4 regions of the Nocardiopsis sediminis genome follow, and region 1 is predicted to be linked to each of the others. Evidence: riboswitches for the same ligand, from Rfam matches in the RefSeq annotation. Region 1 holds a riboswitch; each other region holds the start of a gene.
The links. A riboswitch is a leader RNA that binds a small molecule or an ion and turns the genes downstream of it on or off. The one in region 1 is predicted to bind cobalamin.

Region 1 (4,807 bases):
CCGACCTCCGCTCGACCGGCTACGAGTTCATCGCCGAGTGCATCGGCCGCGAGGGGCCCGGCCCCGGCATCTCCCAGGGCGAGGGGCCCACCGTCTTCAAGGACAACAACGAGGAGAAGTGGTACCTGTTCATCGACGAGTTCGGCGGGCGCGGCTACGTGCCGTTCGAGACCACCGACCTCGCCTCGGGGCAGTGGACCATGTCCCCGGCCTTCGACCTGCCGGCCAGCCCGCGCCACGGGACCGTCCTGCCGGTCACCGCGGCCGAGCTCGCCCGCCTCACCGGCGCCTACGGTCCCTGACCGGGATCCGGCACCGCCCCTCGGCCCCGGGGAGCACCGGGCAGGAAGCGCACCGAGGGGCGGCCTCCGGGCCCCTCCGGAGTCACCACGGCGCGCACGTTGTAGACGTCGGCGATCAGCTCCTCGGTGAGCACCTGAGACGGCGTGCCCGCCGCCACCACCCGGCCCTCGTTCAGGACCACCACCTGGTCGCAGAACATCGCGGCCAGGTTGAGGTCGTGCAGGGCGATCACGCCGGTCACCGGGGTGCGGACGACCAGCGCCAGCAGTTCCAGCTGGTGGTGGATGTCGAGGTGGTTGGTCGGCTCGTCCAGCAGCAGCTCGCGCGGCTCCTGCGCCAGCGCGCGGGCGATCTGCACCCGCTGCCGCTCGCCGCCCGACAGCGTGTGCCAGGACCGGTCGGCCCGGTCGGCCAGCCCGGTGTGGGCCAGGGCGGAGCGCACCGCCGCGTCGTCGGCCGCCGACGGCGCCGACCACGCCCGCCGGTGGGGGATGCGGCCCAGTCGCACCACGTCGCGCACGCTCAGGTCCACCTCGGTCGCGGCGTGCTGCTCCACCACCGCGATCCGCCGCGCCGCCGCCCTGCGGCCCACCTCGGCCATCGGGGCGCCGTCGAGCGTGACGACCCCCGACGACGTCGGCCGCACCCCCGCGAGCAGCCGCAGCAGCGTCGACTTGCCCGACCCGTTGGGCCCCAGCAGGCCCACCGTGGAGCCGGGCGCCGGCTCCAGGCTGATGCCGTCGACGATCAGCCGCCCGTCCGCCCGCCACGACACCGCCTCGGCGCGCAGGCTCACCGCCGCCTCCCGTTCCCGCCGGTCACCGCCACCGCCGGCTCCGGTAGAGGATGAACACGAACGCCGGGACCCCGATGAGCGAGGTGACCACGCCCACCGGCAGCTCCTGCGGGTCCAGGACGGTGCGGGCGGCGGTGTCGACCCACACCAGGAAGACCGCCCCGGCCAGCGCCGTGGCCGGCAGCAGCAGGCGGTGGCCGGGGCCGGCGACCGCGCGGGCCGCGTGCGGCAGCACCAGCCCCACGAACCCGATCGCGCCGGCCGCGCTCACAAGGGTCGCGGTCAGCAGCGCGGTCGCGGTGAGCAGCAGCAGCCGCGTCCGGGCGACCGGAACCCCCAGGGACGCCGCGGCGTCGTGGCCGAAGGCGAACGCGTCGAGCGCCGACGCGTTGGCCGCGCACACCAGCAGCACCGCCGCCAGCACGCCGGCGCACAGCCCCACATCGGTCCAGCCGGCGCCGCTCAGCGAGCCCAGCAGCCAGAACAGCACGCCCCGGGTCTGCTCGGCGTCGGCGGAGGACAGCACGATGACCGACGTGAGCGCGGAGAACAGCTGCATGGCCGCCACCCCCGACAGCACGACGCGGTCGGTCGTCCCGCCGGCGGCGAAGCCGAGCACCAGGACGAGCGCGAAGGAGGCCGCCGCCCCGGCGAACGCGCCCGCCGACAGCGACACCGCCCCGCCGCCCACCCCCAGCACGGCCACCAGCACCGCGCCGGTGGAGGCGCCCGAGGAGATGCCGAGCACGAACGGGTCGGCGAGCGGGTTGCGCAGCAGCGACTGCATGATCGCGCCGCACACCCCCAGGCCGGCGCCGCACACCGCGGCCAGCACCGTGCGGGGCAGCCGCAGCTCCCACACGATGCCCTCGCGGATCGGCGTCAGCCCCGACGCGCCCCAGCCGGCGCGCGCGGCGACGACCGCCCAGACGTCGCCGACGGCGATGCCCGCGGGGCCGATCGTGATGGCGGTGGCGACCGAGGCGGCGAGCAGCACGAGGCCGCCGCACGCCAGGACGGCCGCGCGCCCCGCACCGGGGGGTGCGAGGGCTCGGGGGCGGGACATGCGCCCGCTCAGCCGGCGAGCCCGAAGCCGCGCAGCGCCTCGGCCACCTGCTCGACGCCCTCGACCGTGCGGATCGAGGGGTTCATGGCGGCGCCGCTCAGCAGCACGTAGCGCTCGTTCTCGACGGCGTCCAGGTGCCGGGTGACGGGGTGGGACTCCAGGAACTCGATCTTGGCGGCGGCGGACTCGGCGGTCTGGCTCTCGCGGGTGAGGTCGCCGATGACCAGCACGTCGGGGTCGCGGTCGGCCACGGTCTCCCAGTTGATCTGCGGCCACTCGTCGCGGGTGTCGTCGAAGACGTTGCGGGCGCCCACGGCCTCGGTGATGATGCCCGGGGCCCCGCAGCAGCCCGCCATGTAGGGGGACTCGGCGTTGGCGAACCAGTAGAGCAGGGTGACCCCGGAGGCATCGACATCGGCGGTCGCCGCCGCCATCCGGCCCTCGAGGCCGGCCACCAGCTCCTCGCCGCGCTCCTCGACGCCGAACACGTGCGCGAGGTCGCGGACCTCGGTGTAGACGGCGTCCATGGCCAGCGGCTCCTCGCGGGCGCCGTCCTCGCCGCTGTCGGTCTTGCCGCACTCGGTGGGGGAGAGGTAGACGGGGACGCCGAGCCGTTCGAAGTCCTCGCGGGGGGCGACGCCGCCCTCGCCCAGGGTGCCCTGGAAGGACGCGGCGACGAAGTCGGGCTCCTCGGCCAGGACGCGCTCGAAGGACGGGGCGTTGTCGGCCAGGCGGGGGACCTCGGCGTTGGCCGCCTCGAGGTCCTCGGCGACGGGGTCGGTCCAGGTGGCGGTGCCGGCCATGCGGTCGGCCAGGCCGAGGGAGAGCAGGATCTCGGTCGCCCCCTGGTTGAGGGAGACGGCGCGCTGCGGAGGGGCCTCGACGGTGACGTCGCGGCCGCAGTCGTCGACGGTGCGGGGGTAGCCGGCGGCTTCCTGCGGGGCGCCATCGGTGCCGGTGCCGGTGCCGGGGCCGCAGGCCGTGAGGGGCGCGAGGAGCAGGGCGGCGGTGAGGGCGCAGGCGGGTGGGGTACGGCGGGGGGCCGTCATGGGGGTCCTTCGGCGTCGAGGGCTCGGTCGCGGAGCCCGGCGAACGGTGTCGCCTCCGCACGCCGCAAGGCGCCCGGAGGTGCCAGCAGGTCTTCGGACTCGGGATCACCCGGGTGAGGCGCCTTCCCGGACATGTGTCCAGTGGCCGCTGCCCCGCCCGTCCCCCTTACCGCTGCGCGTCAGCTCCGGATTCCCACCGGATTCCCTGACCCGAGAAAGCACGGGTTCGACTGGCGGCCGCAACCTATCACACGGGTGTCCGCCCCCTCCGCCGTGCACTACTTGACAAACGCCGACAAGTACTTGACTATTCATGTCAAGCAGACCGGAATGCGTCGACGATCGGACACGAGAGGGCGGACCGACCACATGGACACCGACGCCGGCCCCCCGGCACACGGCGAGCTCGCCGGCCAGCTCCGGGCCATCGCCGCCGCCCGCCTCCTCGACCCGCTGGAGATCCTGCTCGAAGGCGACGCCTCCGTGGAGCGGGTGCGCAAGCGGGTCGCCGCGTATGCCGACGCGTGGGCGGCGACACTGCTCGGCCCCGACGACCGTGCCGCCGTCTTCGCCGCGGTGCGGCTCATCGCCGCGCTCTACCCCGGCGACACCGCCTTCGATCCGCCCGCGCAGTGGTGGGCCACGCCCTTGGGGCGGACCGTTGCGCGCCGCGTCGGCCACCCCGGAGCCGTCCGGGTCTCCTACGCGGTCGCCGGGGCGATGCTCGGCATCACCCGGCAGGGCGTCCACGACCTGGTCCGGCGGGGAAAGCTCGCGCCCCACCCCGACGGCGGCGTCCGCACCGGATCCGTGCGCGACCGGCTCAACGGGCGCCCCGTCGGAATGGACCCCTGACGGCCCCCAGGCGGGGCCGCACACCGCCCCGGCCGGCGCGCCCCGCGCCGTCCGGCCGACCACTCCCCACACGACTTCCGCCGGCCCGCAGTCGTCCGGCTCCCCACCCCAGGCACCAGAGGATCAGATCCCATGACCGAGACCCGCCACCCCCTCCCGTCCGAGCGCGACCGGGTGATCGACTCCGCCGGCGTGCCCATCGCCATCCGCGACTTCGGCGGTGAGGGACCGCCCGTCCTGCTCCTGCACGGTCTCGGCGGGACCCTGGAGGACTGGGCGCCCGTCGCTCCGCTGCTCACCCCCCACCGGCGGGCCGTCGCTGTCGACCTGCGCAACAGCGGGCACTCCGGGGACGGGCCCTGGGAATGGGACGCCGTCCTGGGCGACATCGAGGCCGTCGCCGCGGCCATCGGCGAGCCGGAGCCGGCGGTGGTGGGCGCGTCGATCGGCGGCATGATCGCCGTCCTGTGGGGCGAACGCCACCCCCGCTGCCCCGGTGCCGTCAACCTCGACGGCCACCCCGTCCTCGGCGTGGCGCAGCGCCACCCCGGGCTGGACCCGGACCGCGCAGCCGAACAGCGCGAAGGGCTGGCCGCGGCGTTCTCGGCCATGGAGGCGCAGCGGGCCGACCCCCTCGGTCCCGACGCCGCCGAGGCGCTCGCCGAGGCGGCGCGCGCCGCCGCCCGCCGGATCGGCGCATCGGAGGCGTCGTTCGCCGCGAGCGTGTACCGCAACCTC
Region 2 (4,807 bases), on a different contig from region 1:
CCCGGCGCCCCGCCAGGAACAGGTCCTGCACCTTGTGCGCCTCCTCGGCGAAGCCGAGCCGGACGAACAGGTCGAGGTGGAAGTTGCGTTCGCGGGCGCCCATGCCCCCGATGTAGAAGGCGTAGGGCGCCTTCGCCAGCCGCAGCGCCTCGCTGGTGTCGGCGTGCTCGACCACCGTGACCGTGCAGGCGATGTCGAAGCCGGCGGGGGCGGCGGCGAGCGCGTCGGCGTACAGCGGGGGGCTGAGCCGCGGGTGGTAGAACATCGGGACCCAGCCGTCGGCGATCTCCGCCGCCAGGGCCACGTTCTTGGGGCCCTCGGCGCCCAGGTACACCGGGATGCGCGGGCGCAGCGGGTGGGTGATCGACTTGAGCGGCTTGCCCAGGCCGGCGCCGCCGGGGTAGGGCAGCGGGTGGTGCGGGCCGTCGCCGGTCACGGGCGCCTCGCGCCGCCAGACCTGCCGCATGATGTCGATGTACTCGCGGGTCCGTTGCAACGGGCGGGGGAAGGGGCGGCCGTACCAGCCCTCCACCACTTGGGGCCCCGACACCCCGATGCCCAGCCGCAGCCGGCCGCCGGAGAGGTGGTCCAGGGTGAGGGCGTGCATGGCGGTGGCCACCGGGGTGCGCGCCGACATCTGGGCGATCGCGGTGCCGAGCCCGATGTCGCGGGTCCGGGCGCCGTACCACGCCAGGGGGGTGAAGGCGTCGGATCCGTAGGCTTCGGCGGTCCACACCGACGTGTAGCCGAGTGCTTCGGCCGCCCGGACGGTCTCCGTCGCGTCGTCGGCTGCGGCCCCCCAGTAGCCCACGGCGAGACCCAGTTCCAGATCGTCGGCCACCGGCGCTCCCTCATTCGTCGTCGCGCCCCTGGGGCGCATACTAGAACGTGTTTCAGTTCGAGGAAAGGGGTGCCGGCGGTCCGCCGCGTCCGTTGGCGGGGGGCTCAGCCGCCTCCGCCTCCGCCGCCGTCCCCGCCCCCTCCGCCGCCTCCACTGTCTCCGCCGCCCCAGCCGCCTCCGCCGCTGTCGCCCCCGCCCCAGCTGAACCAGCCGCCGCCGTCACCGCCGCTGCTCGATCCGCCGTGGTGCGCCTCTTTGCCGCCGTCGCCTCCGGAGCTCCAGCCACCGCTGTAGTCGCCGCCCGCATAGCCGCTGCCGCGTGCCCGTCGCCGGGGCGGCGTGCGCCCGCCCGAGCGGTTGAGGGCCCGGCCGGCGATCCTGACGATCAGCAGCACCACGACTCCGGCCGCCACGACGGTGAAGCCCATTTCGATCACGCCCACGCCTGCTCCTTCCTCTCCATCACGGCCCGCGCCGGGTGCGTTCACGGCGGCGGGATACATCATGGGACGCCAATCCGGTCCGGGCGGTTCGGCCGATTCCGGGCCGGTTTCGCGGGCCGGCCGGAGGCACCCGGCGGCCGGAGGCGCCGCGAGGGCGTGTGAGATCGTGGTGGGCGGCGCCGACCGGCGGGCGACGTGATGCCCCGCCGTCGGCAGGAACCCGGTGTGAATCCGGGGCGGTCCCGCCACTGTGACCAGGGAGCGAACCCGCGACCATCGCCACTGCCGGAAGTCCCGGCGGGAAGGCGGCGGGGGAGCGGCGATCTGGGAGCCAGGAGACTGCCCGGCGCCATGACCGACCCCTATGGGCGTGGACTCCCGAGGAAGGACCGAACAGCGTGGGCGCTTCCGCTCGCTACCCCTTCACAGCGGTCGTCGGAATGGACGACCTCAAGCTCGCCCTGCTGCTCAACGCGGTGTCGCCCGCTGTCGGCGGGGTGCTGGTCCGCGGCGAGAAGGGGACCGCCAAGTCGACCGTGGTGCGCGCCCTGGCCGCGCTCCTGCCCGGGATCGGCGTCGTCCCCGGCTGCCGGTTCTCCTGCGACCCCGCCGCCCCCGACACCGGCTGCCCCGACGGCCCCCACGACACCGGCGCCGCCGCCGAACAGCGTGCGGCGCGGCTGGTCGAACTGCCCGTCGGCGCCAGCGAGGACCGCCTCGCCGGCTCCCTCGACCTCGAACGCGCGCTCACCGAGGGCGTCAAGGCGTTCGAGCCGGGGCTGCTCGCGGCGGCGCACCGCGGCGTCCTCTACGTCGACGAGGTCAACCTCCTCCACGACCACCTGGTCGACCTGCTGCTCGACGCCGCCGCGATGGGGACGTCGCACGTCGAGCGCGAGGGCGTGTCGGTGCGCCACGCGGCCCGGTTCCTGCTCGTGGGCACGATGAACCCCGAGGAGGGCGAGCTGCGCCCTCAGCTGCTCGACCGGTTCGGCCTGACCGTGGAGGTCGCCGCGACCCGCGACCCCGCCGAGCGGGCCGAGGTCGTGCGCCGCAGGCTCGCCTACGAGGCCGATCCCGCCGGCTTCGCCGCCCGCCACGCGGGCGAGGAGGCCGAGCTGGCCGCCCGCATCCGCGCCGCGCGCACGCGCCTGCCCGGCGTGGCCCTGTCCGACGCCGCTCTGCGCCAGGTCACCGCGGTCTGCGCGGCCTTCGAGGTCGACGGCCTGCGCGCCGACATCGTCACCGCCCGCGCCGCCATGGCCCTGGCCGCGTGGCGCGGCCGCACCGAGGTCACCGGCGACGACGTCCGCGACGCCGCCCGCCTGGCCCTGCCCCACCGCCGCCGGCGCGACCCCTTCGACGCCCCGGGCCTCGACGAGGACCGCCTCCGGCAGGCGCTCGACGACGCCGGCGACGACGACCCCGAACCCCCCGATGGCGGCCCCGCCGGGCCGGACGGCGCTCCGGGCGACGGCCCCGAAAGCCCCGCCGGAGCGGGGGAGTCCGACCCGGGAGCCGCGGACGGCGCCGGACCCGCCGACGGCCCCGGCCCCCGGCCGCAGCCGGACGGTTCCGCGGCGCCCGGCGCCGCCGGGCCGCGGCCTCCGGGCACCGAAGGCACCGGAAACCCCCGGGACGGCGGACCGCCGTCCGGCGCCGGTTCCGGCGACCCCTCCGGGGGCGACGGCACCCCCGCCGAAGCCGCGCCCGCCTACCGGCCCCGGCTCTTCAGCGTCCCCGGAACCGGCGCCGGTGCCCCCGGCCGCCGCTCGCGCGCCGAGACGCCCCTGGGGCGCACCACCGGCGCCCGCGTCCCCGCCGAACGCATGGGCGCGCTGCACCTCGCCGCCACCGTGAACGCCGCGGCCCCGCACCAGCGCGCACGCGGGCGCGACGGCCGCGGCCTCATCGTGCACCGCTCCGACCTGCGGGAGGCCGTGCGCGAGGGGCGCGAGGGCAACCTCGTGCTCTTCTGCGTCGACGCCAGCGGCTCCATGGCCGCCCGGCAGCGCATGCGCGCCGTCAAGGGGGCCGTCCTGAGCCTGCTGCTCGACGCCTACCAGCGCCGGGACAAGGTCGGCCTGGTGACCTTCCGCGGGCGCGGCGCCGAACTCGACCTGCCGCCGACCTCGTCGGTCGAGGCGGGCGCCCGCCGCCTGCGCGACCTGCGCACAGGCGGCCGCACCCCGCTGGCGGCCGGCCTGCTCCGCTGCGCCGACGTGCTGCGCATCGAGCGCCTGCGCGACCCGCGGCGGCGCCCCCTGCTCGTGGTCGTCACCGACGGCCGCGCCACCCACGGCGGGTTCGGCGACGCCCAGCGGGCGGGCGCGCTGATCCGCGCCGAGGGGGTCCGCAGCGTCGTCGTCGACTGCGAGTCGGGGCCCGTGCGCCTGGGCATGGCGCACCGGCTCGCCGCCGCCATGGACGCCGTCCCCGTGCCGCTGGAGGAGCTGCGCGCCGACACGCTGAGCGGCCTGGTCCGGCACGCGCGCGGCGCCGCCTGACACCTCGCGACGGCAACGGATCAACCGCAGCAAGGAGAACGACGAGACATGCCGAAGGGCGTACCGACCCACGTGCCCGACGACGGGCTCACCACCCGCCAGCGCCGCAACCGGCCGCTGCTGATGGTGCACACCGGCCCCGGAAAGGGGAAGTCCACCGCGGCGTTCGGCCTCGCCACCCGCTGCTGGGCGCAGGGCTGGGACATCGGGGTGTTCCAGTTCGTGAAGTCCGCCAAGTGGCGCATCGGCGAGGAGCGCGCGCTGCGCGTCCTGGGCGACTCCGGGGAGGGCGGCCGGGTCACCTGGAACAAGATGGGCGAGGGCTGGTCGTGGATCCGGCGCCCCGGGACCGAGCCCGACCACGCCGCCGACGCCGCCGAAGGGTGGGCGCAGATCAAGCGGGAGCTGGCCGCCGAGACCTACCGGCTCTACGTCCTCGACGAGTTCACCTACCCGATGAAGTGGGGGTGGGTGGACGTCGACGACGTCGTGGCGACGCTGCGCGACCGCCCCGGCGCCCAGCACGTGGTCATCACCGGGCGCGACGCCGACCCGCGGCTGCTGGCCGCCGCCGACCTCGTCACCGAGATGGCCAAGGTCAAGCACCCCATGGACGCCGGGCAGAAGGGCCAGCGCGGCATCGAATGGTGACCCCGGAGACGGGATCAGCCCAGGTCGGCGGGGATCAGGCTGTAGACGGCGAGATCGGTGCGCCCCGTGTGCAGGGGCATCGCGCTGCGCTCGACGCCCTCGAAGGTGAACCCCGCGCGCTCGGCAACGGCGCGCGACCCGGTGTTGGCGGTGCCCGCCTTCAGCTCGACCCGCTGGAACCCCTGGTCGAGCACGGCCCAGCGGGAGACGGCGATCACCGCCTCCGTGGCCAGCCCCCGCCCGCGCGCCTCCGGCGCCAGCCAGTACCCCACCTCGGTCACCTTCGCCTTCCACGCGGTGCGGACCAGCCCGACCGTGCCGGCGAAGGTGCCCGTCGCGGTCTCGATCGCGGCCCACTGCTGGCC
Region 3 (4,807 bases), on a different contig from region 1:
GCGCCCAGCGACCCCAGGGACCGCAGCCGCGCACGCCGCCCGCTGTAGCCCAGGCGCGCGGCCTGCCCGGCGCCGATGCGCCGGGCGGTGTCCAGGGCGACGAACAGCATGCGGTAGACCAACGCCACGACCTCCACCAGCGCGGTCGGCAGGCCGATGGCGGTAAGCCGCGGCAGCAGCTCGGCCAGCGGGGTGGTGAAGGCGAAGCCGAGCTGGCACACGAGTGCCGCCGCGGCGCGGGCACTGATCTCCGCGGCCCAGGCGGTTCCGTCGGGCGTCCACGCGAGAAGCCCGTCGCCGCCCCCGACCCCCACCAGCAGGGTCGCCGCGCCGGTGAGGATGAACGCCAACGGTGCCCACGCCGCCCGGGCGAAGGCCCGCGGCGGCACCTGCGCCGGGCCGAGGGCCGCCGCCAGCGCGACCGCCGCCGTCAGTGGGGCGCCCGGCCAGGCCGGCAGCGTCAGCGCGCATAGGAGCAGGCCGCCGAAGAAGGCCCCCTTGGCGGCGGGGTGGACCCGCCGCCACGGGCTGCGGTAGGCGGCCGCGTCGATCGCGAGCATGCCGCGCCGGTCAGCCGGAGTCGCGTGTGCCCGGATCGGGCGACCGCTCCGCGCGCAGCCGGCTACGGGTCCGGGCGGCGCCGAAGTAGTAGCCGATCACCCCCGCGCCGATGGCCGCCTGGAGGGCGAACAGGCCGGATTCGACCTCGCCGGAGGGGGCCTCGTAGAGCGGGGCGAACCAGGGTTCGTAGCCGGGGCGCAGCTCGGTGACGGCGTCTTCGGCCTGCCCGTCGGCCCCGGTGAAGGGCTCGGCGAGGTGGTCGCCCGCACCGATCAGCAGGGGCAGCACGGCGATGGCGGCGACCGCCGCCACCAGGAGCCAGGTCGTCGAGGTCTTGGGCACGGTCACACCGCCTTTCCGTCGGCCGCCGCCGGGGCCGCGGGGCCGCCGGCCGCGCGCAGCACGCCCAGGCGCAGCAGCTCGCCGCGGCTCGCGGTGGTCAGCAGCCGCATGATCACCACGGTCACCAGGCCTTCGATGACCGCGAGCGGCACCTGAGTGACGGAGAAGATCGCGCCGAACTTCACGAACGACCCGACGAGGCCGCCCGCCGGATCGGGGAAGGCCAGGGCGAGCTGGAGGCTGGTGACCGTGTAGGTGCTCAGGCTCGCCAGGGCCGCGCCGGTGAACACCGCGGCCCCCAGCGCCGTCGTCTCGGGGAGGGAGCGGGTGGCCGCGCGGACCAGCCGGTAGGCCCCGTAGCCCACCCACGGGCCCACCACCGCCATGGAGAACACGTTGGCGCCGAGCGTGGTCAGCCCGCCGTGTGCCAGGAGCAGCGCTTGGAACAGCAGGGTGATCGTGCCGAGGGCCGCCATGACGGGCGGCCGGAAGAGGATCGCCCCCAGGCCGGCGCCGGTGGGGTGCGAGCAGCTGCCCGTCACCGAGGGGATCTTCAGGGCGGACAGGACGAAGCAGAAGGCGCCGGAGGCGCCGATGAGCAGTTTGGCGTCGGGGTCGGCGCGGACGGCGGCGGTCAGGGACCGTACGCCGTGGACGACGAAAGGGGCGGACGCAGCGGTCCAGGCGGCTGCGTGCTGCCACGGCAGAAAGCCTTCGGCGATATGCATATCAGGAGACCCATCTCCAGCACCTCGTGGACGGTCGTCACGCCGTGGCCGGTCTCCTGGCTTGCGGGTCAGCGCCCTCCGCCGGCCTTCCCGGCGACGCCCTCGCAGGCGCCTCCAGTGACCGTCGCCGCCCGCACCGCCGGAGGCGGTGGGACGGGGCATCGGACTACCCGTTCACAGTGGCGAGGGCCGCGCCGGTTTCCCACCGGACTTCCCGAACACCACGGCCCCACGACAGTACGGCGGCATATGGTCCCGCGCAATAGCCCGTCTCCGCACCGGGGGTGCGGCGCAGGCGAGGGGGTACCGACACCGTCGGCCGGCCGGCGAGCCCTCCGTCGCCCGGATACGGCGGTCGGCCGGCCCGGTCGTGACGGGGTTCAGCCCTCATCGGAGAAGGCGACCGGCCCCGAACCTGTGCATTCACCGGGCCCTTACCGCTCGCCGGGATCGGGGCATCGTCGGCCCCGGCGGAAGGCGCCCCGCTCACCGGCCCGTCCATGCCGTTCACTCCGGAGTCCGCGCCCGAGGTCGCGTGGGTTCCGTTCGTCGGCTGGAAAAGCCCGGCGCGCCCGAAACCGTGTCCTCGGGGCGGCCGCCGGGCCCGATCACCTTGCCGGTGATCGGGTACTTCGCGGGGCCTCTTGGCGGACGTCGCGGGTTCAGTCGTCGGTGCGGGTGTCGATGACCTCGCCGGCGGCGTCGAGGAGGACGTCGTGTTCCCGGCCGTCGGCGGCGCGGACCTCGGCCTCCCAGCCTTCCCAGCCGTCCTCGTCGGTGCGCTCCACCTCGGTGGCCTGGGCGCCGTCGCCGATCGCCTGCTCGGCGGCGGTGGCGACCGTGTCGCGGTCGGCTTCGGGGCTGTCACCCGTGTTCTGCCACGGGGCGGGGCCCTCGGGGGCACGGAAGGTGGTCCCGTTGATCGTGAAGGCGTCGGCGTCGCGATTGTCGTCGTCATCGTCGCGATCGCCATCGTCGTCGCGGTCGTCATCATCGTGGTCGTCATCGTCATAGCGCACGTCCAGGGTGACCTCCCGGCCCTCAAGTGCGCGCAGTTCGTCCAAGACCGGGTCGGTGGTGCCGTCGCCGTCGAGGTCGCCGGCCTCCGGGTTCGTCAGCAGCCACTCCTCGGGGCCGAAGTCGACGTCGACGTCCGCCACCCGCCAGTCGTCGGGGTCGTCCCCGGCGCTGAGCACGCCCGTGAGCTGCTCGGTCCCGGCGGCCGGCTGCGTCGACGCACCGGCATGGGCAGGTGCGCCGTTCGACGCGCCCGCATCCGCAGGCGCCCCATTCGACGCGCCCGCATCGGCAGGCGCTCCGTTCGACGCGCCGCCCGCGGTGACCGCGCTGACCCGGATCGGGTCCGCCGGCTGTTCGGGATCACCGGCCAGTACGTAGGCCCCGGCTCCGGCGGCCAGCAGCCCGGCGGCGGAGGAGAGGAGGATCGTCGTCCTGGCGCGCATGGCAACTCCTTGTCAGCGGTGGTTCGGGGTTCCAGCATCCGGCACCGCGATGAGGAGGGGATGAAAGTGGTCTGAGCCCCTCTTCATTCTGAGATTGGGCCGCTCTTCATCCTGATCTCGAGGGGCGTCCCGGCCCCTGCCTCGGGCGGCTCCCCCGCTTCGCACCGCCCCGGGTGAGAGTGTCGCGGCCCGGCCCCGTTGCCCGCCGGGCGGATGATGATCGCGGGGGGAGGACCTGTGGCGGCTCTGGAGCTGGTGGTGATGCTGGGCGCGGTCATCCTCGTGTGCGGCGGGCTGTCGCGGCGCACCGGGGTCGCGGCGCCGGTGCTCCTGCTGTTGGCCGGGATCGCGCTCGGGTTCGTGCCCGCTCTGCGCCGGATCCACCTGCCGCCCGAGCTGATGCTGCTGGTGTTCCTGCCCGCCCTGCTCTACTGGGAGGCGCTGACCACGTCGCTGCGGGAGATCCGCGCGACGCTGCGCGGCATCGTCCTCAACAGCACGCTGCTGGTGGTCGTCACCGCCGCCGCCGTGGCGGTCACCGCGCACGCCCTCGGCCTGCCGTGGGGGCCGGCGTGGGTTCTGGGCGCGGCGGTCGCCCCCACCGACGCCACCGCGGTCGCCGCCCTCTCCGGGTGCCTGCCGCGCCGCACCGTCACCGCGCTCAGAGCCGAGAGCCTGGTCAACGACGGTACTGCGCTGGTACTTTACGGCATCGCCGTGGGCGTCACGGTCGGATCGGAGCCCTTCAGCGCCGGCGGCATCGGCGGGCGGGTCGCCCTCGCCTACGCCTGGGGCATCGCCGCCGGTGCGCTGATCGCCTGGCTCGGCGTCCTGGCGCGGCGCCGCGTCACCGATCCCCTCCTCGGCAACGTGCTGATCCTGCTGATCCCGTTCTGCGCCTTCCTGCTCGCCGAACTCGCCGAGGCCTCCGGTGTGCTGGCCGTGGTGGTCTGCGGGCTGGTGATGAGCCGGGTCGGGCCGCGCATCGGGGTGGCCGCCACCCGTCAGCAGACCATCGCGTTCTGGACGCTGGCGACCTTCCTGATCAACGCGGCGCTGTTCGTCCTGGTGGGGATCGAGGCGCAGACGACGCTGCGCGCCCTGGTCAGCACCGACCTGTGGGCGGCGCTGGCCGGCGTCGTGGTCGTCTGGGTGGTGATCGTCGCCGTGCGCTTCGCCTTCCTCATCGTCGCCGCCTACACGATCCGACTGGTCGACCGCCGGCCCCAGCAGCGGCTGCGGCGGATCAGCAACCGCGCCCGGGCGGTCAGCACGGTGGCCGGGTTCCGCGGCGCGGTCTCCCTGGCCGCCGCGCTCGCCGTGCCGGCGACGCTCGACTCCGGGGCGCCGTTCCCCGACCGCGACCTCATCGTGTTCGTGACGGCGTGCGTCGTGGCCCTGACCCTGGTGGTCCAGGGGCTCGCCCTGGCCCCGACGACGCGCTGGGCGCGGCTGCCCGGTGACAGCGTGGCGCGTGAACGCCGGTTCGCCGAGGTCACGGCGGCCCAGGAGGCCTTGGACGCGCTGCCCGGCATCGCCGCGGAGCTGGGCACGGACCAGGGCGTCGTCGACCGGCTCCGGGGCGAGTACGAGGAGCACCTGGAGATCCTGCGCGCCCGCGAAACCGGCGAGTCCGCAGACGAGGAGGTCCTCCGGCTGGACAGCGAGTACACCCGCCTGCGGCTGGCCCTGCTCGCCCACAAGCGTGCCGCG
Region 4 (4,807 bases), on a different contig from region 1:
CATCGAAGTTGACTTCACGTCGGCATTAAGTCAGACCATGGCGGGCATGTTCAATCTCCTTGCCGTCCTCGACGCCGTCGACGCGCAGCCGATGTCCGTCGAGCTGCGCACACGTTCCTACGAATTGCTCGGCGACCTCCCCGGCCGAACCGTGGCCGACGTCGGCTGCGGCGGCGGCCGCGCGGTCGCCGAGCTGGCCGAGCTCGGGGCCCGCGCGGTCGGCGTCGATCACGACCCCGAGATGATCGCGGCGGCCCGGCAACGCTGGCCCTCCGGCGAGTTCCACGTCGGCGATGCCTACCGGCTGCCGCTGGAGTCCGGGTCGATTGCCGGCTACCGCGCGGACAAGGTACTGCACACGCTTACCGACCCCGTGCGCGCCGTGGCCGAGGCCCGCCGGGTGCTCGCCCCGGGCGGCCGGGTCGTGCTGCTCGGCCAGGACTGGGACACGATCGTCATCGACTCCGACGAACCGGAGACCACCCGCCGGCTGGTCCACGCGAAGGCGGACTCCCTCCCATCGCCGCGCGTGGCCCGGAGGTACCGCAACCTCCTGCTCGATGCCGGGTTCACCGACCCGGTCGTCGAGGTGCGCACCAGTGTGTTCACCGATGACACCGCGCTCGCCCTGCTGCACCGGATCACCGACGAGGAGAGCTGGCTCGCCGAGCAGGCCGAGCGCGCCCGCACGAACCGGATCTTCGTGGCGGTGCCGATGTTCCTCGTCGCCGCGCAGGGATAGCCGGTCGCGCTGGCCGGTCGACGTGGTCATACCGGGCCGGGCGCTGTGCGGGCGCCGCGGCGGGCGGGTGGCCGCCCGCCGCGGGGAAAGCGGTCAGCTCGTCACGGCCGGGCCCGCAGGTGGCCGGTGGCCTCGACCAGGTTGGCGAGGGTGGCCCGCACCTCGGGGTAGCCGCGGGTCTTGAGCCCGCAGTCGGGGTTGACCCACAGCCGGCCGGGCGGGAACGCGCCGACGGCGGTGCGGAGGTGGCCCACGATCTCTTCGACGGAGGGGACGCGCGGGGAGTGGATGTCCCAGACGCCGGGCCCGGCCTCGTTGGCGTATCCGGCGCGGGCCAGATCGGCGACGATCGCCATGGCCGACCTCGCGGCCTCCAGGCTGATCACGTCGGCGTCCATGTCGATGATGGCCGCCAGGACGTCGCCGAACTCGGCGTAACACATGTGCGTGTGGATCTGGGTGTCGTCCCGCACACCCGCGGTGGACAGCTGGAACGCGGCGACGGCCCAGTCCAGGTAGGCCGCGCGGTCGGCGGTACGCAGCGGCAGGGTCTCGCGCAGGGCGGGTTCGTCGACCTGGATGATCGAGATCCCCGCGCGCTCCAGGTCGAGAACCTCGTCGCGCAGGGCGACGGCGACCTGGCGGGCGGTGTCGCCTTCGGGCTGGTCGTCGCGCACGAACGACCAGGCGAGCATGGTGACCGGGCCGGTCAGCATGCCTTTGACCGGCCGCTCGGTCAGGCTCTGGGCGTAGGCGGCCCACTCGACGGTCATCGGCGCCGGGCGCGAGACATCGCCGACGATGAGCGGCGGCCTCACGTAGCGGGTCCCATACGACTGGACCCAGCCGTGCCGGGTGGCCAGGAACCCGGTGAGCTGCTCACCGAAGTACTGGACCATGTCGTTGCGTTCGGGCTCGCCGTGGACCAGCACGTCCAGGCCGATTCGCTCCTGCTCGGCAATGACGGCGCGGATCTCGGCCCGCATGGCGTCGCGGTAGGCGGCGTGGTCGAGCGTGCCGGCGCGCAGGGCCGCGCGGGCCGTGCGCAGCTCCTGCGTCTGCGGGAACGAGCCGATCGTGGTCGTCGGCAGCTCGGGCAGGCGCAGTCGGCCCTGCTGGGCTTGGCGGCGCGTGGCATAGGGGCTGATGCGGTGCAGGTCGGCGTCGGTGACCGCGGCGACCCGGTCGCGCACGGCCGGGACCCGCACGATCGGCGACGCCGCGCGGGAGGCCAGGCGGCTTTGGTTGGTGTGCAGGATGTCGCTGATCGCGGTGCGGCCTTCGGTCAGGCCGCGTCGCAGTGTGACGATTTCGTCGAGCTTCTGCCTGGCGAACGACAGCCAGCCGGCGATCTCGGGGTCGAGGCCGGTTTCCAGGGTCACGTCCAGCGGCACGTGCAGCAGCGAGCAGGATGCCGAGACGTCCACGGAACCGGCCAGCCCGAGCAGTGTGCCCAGGGTGCTCAAGGCGGCGCTCAGGTCCGCGGCCCAGATGTTGCGCCCGTTGACGACCCCGGCGATCAGGCGTTTGCCCGGCATGCCGCCGGCGGCGGCGAGGCCGCCGAGGTTGGCCGCGGCGGCGTTGGTGAAGTCCAGGGCCAGGCCCTCGACGGCCGACGTGGCCAGCACCGGCAGCGCGTCGCCGAGCCTGTCGAAGTAGGAGGCGACCACGATCTTGGGGCGCGCGGTCGCGGCCGCCAGGGTGGCGTAGGTGTCGGCGACCTTGGCCAGCACCTCGGCCGGCTGGTCGGTGACGAGCGCGGGTTCGTCGAGCTGGACCCACTGCGCGCCCGCTTCGTGCAGGCGCCGCAGCAGGTCGGCGTACAGCGGGATCACCTGGTCGAGCAGGTCCAGGGGCCGGAACCCCTCGGTACCGGTCGGGTCCTTGGCCAGCAGCAGGAAGGTGACCGGGCCGAGGAGCACCGGACGGGTCTGCACGCCCTGCTCCAAGGCCTCCGCGAATTCACCGAGGGGCTTGCCCGGGTCGAGGGTGAAGCGGGTGCCGGGCCCGATCTCGGGGACGAGGTAGTGGTAGTTCGTGTCGAACCACTTCGTCATCTCCAGCGGGTGGGCGTCTGCGGTACCGCGCGCCATCGCGAAATAGCGGTCGAGCCTGCCGGCGGTGCTCGTTGTGTCCGGGACGGCGGCGAGGTGCCGCTCGGGGATGGCGCCGAGCATCCAGGCGGTGTCCAGGACGTGGTCGTAGAACGAGAAGTCGTTGCTCGGGATCTCGTCGATGCCGGCGTCGCGCAGCTGCGTCAGGTTGTGCAGCCGCAGCTCACGGGCGGTTCCGAGCAGGGTGTGGGCGTCGATGCGGCCTGCCCAGTAGGACTCGGTCGCCTTCTTCAGTTGCCGGTGGGCGCCCTGGCGCGGGTAGCCGTGCACGGTGGCGCGGCTGGTCGCAGTGGTCTGGGTCACGGGGCTCTCCTTCGCGAGTCCGCGTGGACCTGCGGGAGCGCGTGACGAAGCGCGACCGGCACGCGATCGCGATCCGGCGACGACCCACCCGCGAGGTCTCGGCCTGCACCCCACGGTCGTGGGGCGCACAGCGGGCAGGTCTTCGGACTCGTGGGCGTTCCGGCGCACGCCGGGTTCCTACTGGCCATCGCTTCCCGAGCCGGCTGGGCTCAGTGCTGGTCTCCGCGGAGACTGACGGCGGTCGTTCCCACTCACCGCTGCGGGGCAGTCCCGGATTCGCACCGGGTTCCCTCTTACCTCGGCCACCGCCGTGATTCCGTGCGGCGGCCGAACCAGCTGCCCTGCCACTGTAGCGGTTGGCAGCCGGGCTTCAGGGCCTCGATCCGCCCGTGTGAGCGGATCGCGACGAAAAATGAGTTGCAGTCGAAGAAGTGTGACGCGGCTGCTTCCACCATGAAGATGCACGCCGACCTCGGCGCCGGGCCCAGGCCGGTGCGCTGACCGGCGGCCACCGGCCTGGGCCCGGGATGGCAGGCGCGGATGAAGAGACCGCCCGCCGTCGATCAGGACGTGGCCGACGACCGTCGTCCGCCCAGGTGCCGGGCCAGGAAGCGCTCGATGGTGCGGTACAGCTCGATGTTGCTGTCGGGGTTGATGAACCAGTGGCCCTCGGCCTCATTCAGCAGGTACTCGACCTCGGCGCCGCGGGAGCGAAGCGCATCGGCGATGCGGTCGGAGTGGCGGCGGGCGACGCGGACATCGTTGGCTCCGTGGATCAGCAGCACCGGTGCGGTGATGTCGTCGACCCGGCTGATGGGTGAGCGGGCGAGCATGTCGGCCTCCTGGCGGGGGTCGTCGGGGTCGCCGATGTAGCGCAGGTAGCTGTTCTCGATGGCGTTGCGGGCGACCGGAACGACCGACCGGATGAGGTCGGCGAGGTCGGACATGCCGGTGTAGCTGATGGCGGCGGCGAACCGGTCCGGGGTGAACGCGGCCCCGACGAGTGCGGCGTAGCCGCCATAGGAGCAGCCGTAGATCGCGACCCGGTCCGGGTCGGTGTGGCCCTGCGCGACCGCCCAGTCCAAGGCGTCGATCAGATCGTCGTGCATGCGCCCGGCGAACTGGCCGATCGCGGCCTGGGTGTGGGCCTTGCCGTAGCCGGTGGAGCCGCGGAAGTCGACCTGGAGCACCGCGTAGCCGCGGTTGGCCAGGAGTTGGACCTCCGGGTCGTAGCCCCAGCTGTCGCGGTACCACGGTCCGCCGTGCACCAGCAGCACGGTCGGCAGGCCGCGCGGCTCGGCCCCGGCCGGTAGGGTGAGGTGGCAGGGCAGGGCAAGTCCGTCGCGGGCGGTGACGGTGATCGGGGTGACCGGGGACAGCCGGGCTGGGTCGAGGTGCGGGAACGGCCGGAACAGGCGGCGCGCCTGCCCTGTGGCGTGGTCGTAGAACCAGGTGACACCGGGATCGCGGTCGTGGGTGAAGTCCACCACCCACCGTTGCGCCGTGGCGTCGCAGGAGACGTGGGCCAGGTCGCCGTCGGACAGCTCGGCCAGCCGCGGCAGCACCGTGGCGAAGTGCGGGTCGAGCGCGTGGATCTCCTGACGGGCACCGAGGTAGCGGGCACCGAGGAGGTCCCCGGTGCCCGGGT

Region 2: another riboswitch for cobalamin. It lies ahead of ACFOVU_RS25345 (putative cobaltochelatase); the one in region 1 lies ahead of ACFOVU_RS00610 (ABC transporter substrate-binding protein).
Region 3: another riboswitch for cobalamin. It lies ahead of ACFOVU_RS15625 (energy-coupling factor ABC transporter permease); the one in region 1 lies ahead of ACFOVU_RS00610 (ABC transporter substrate-binding protein).
Region 4: another riboswitch for cobalamin. It lies ahead of metE (5-methyltetrahydropteroyltriglutamate--homocysteine S-methyltransferase); the one in region 1 lies ahead of ACFOVU_RS00610 (ABC transporter substrate-binding protein).

What each region holds. Positions count from the first base shown of each region.
Region 1 covers NZ_JBHSBH010000002.1:13,102-17,908, reverse strand. Annotated here, with positions in the region: gene ACFOVU_RS00625 (glycoside hydrolase family 43 protein) at 1-302, shown strand, start outside; gene ACFOVU_RS00620 (ABC transporter ATP-binding protein) at 290-1,099, opposite strand; gene ACFOVU_RS00615 (FecCD family ABC transporter permease) at 1,122-2,165, opposite strand; gene ACFOVU_RS00610 (ABC transporter substrate-binding protein) at 2,174-3,214, opposite strand; cobalamin riboswitch at 3,282-3,464, opposite strand; gene ACFOVU_RS00605 (hypothetical protein) at 3,584-4,069, shown strand; gene ACFOVU_RS00600 (alpha/beta fold hydrolase) at 4,202-4,807, shown strand, end outside.
Region 2 covers NZ_JBHSBH010000015.1:634,285-639,091, reverse strand. Annotated here, with positions in the region: gene ACFOVU_RS25355 (LLM class F420-dependent oxidoreductase) at 1-841, opposite strand, end outside; gene ACFOVU_RS25350 (hypothetical protein) at 946-1,284, opposite strand; cobalamin riboswitch at 1,498-1,626, shown strand; gene ACFOVU_RS25345 (putative cobaltochelatase) at 1,683-3,791, shown strand; gene cobO (cob(I)yrinic acid a,c-diamide adenosyltransferase) at 3,840-4,442, shown strand; gene ACFOVU_RS25335 (GNAT family N-acetyltransferase) at 4,457-4,807, opposite strand, start outside.
Region 3 covers NZ_JBHSBH010000010.1:140,402-145,208, reverse strand. Annotated here, with positions in the region: gene cbiQ (cobalt ECF transporter T component CbiQ) at 1-560, opposite strand, end outside; gene ACFOVU_RS15630 (energy-coupling factor ABC transporter substrate-binding protein) at 571-909, opposite strand; gene ACFOVU_RS15625 (energy-coupling factor ABC transporter permease) at 906-1,631, opposite strand; cobalamin riboswitch at 1,661-1,872, opposite strand; gene ACFOVU_RS15620 (PepSY domain-containing protein) at 2,294-3,094, opposite strand; gene ACFOVU_RS15615 (Na+/H+ antiporter) at 3,332-4,807, shown strand, end outside.
Region 4 covers NZ_JBHSBH010000010.1:34,138-38,944, forward strand. Annotated here, with positions in the region: gene ACFOVU_RS15175 (MerR family transcriptional regulator) at 1-18, opposite strand, end outside; gene ACFOVU_RS15180 (methyltransferase domain-containing protein) at 47-742, shown strand; gene metE (5-methyltetrahydropteroyltriglutamate--homocysteine S-methyltransferase) at 844-3,159, opposite strand; cobalamin riboswitch at 3,276-3,511, opposite strand; gene ACFOVU_RS15190 (S9 family peptidase) at 3,723-4,807, opposite strand, start outside.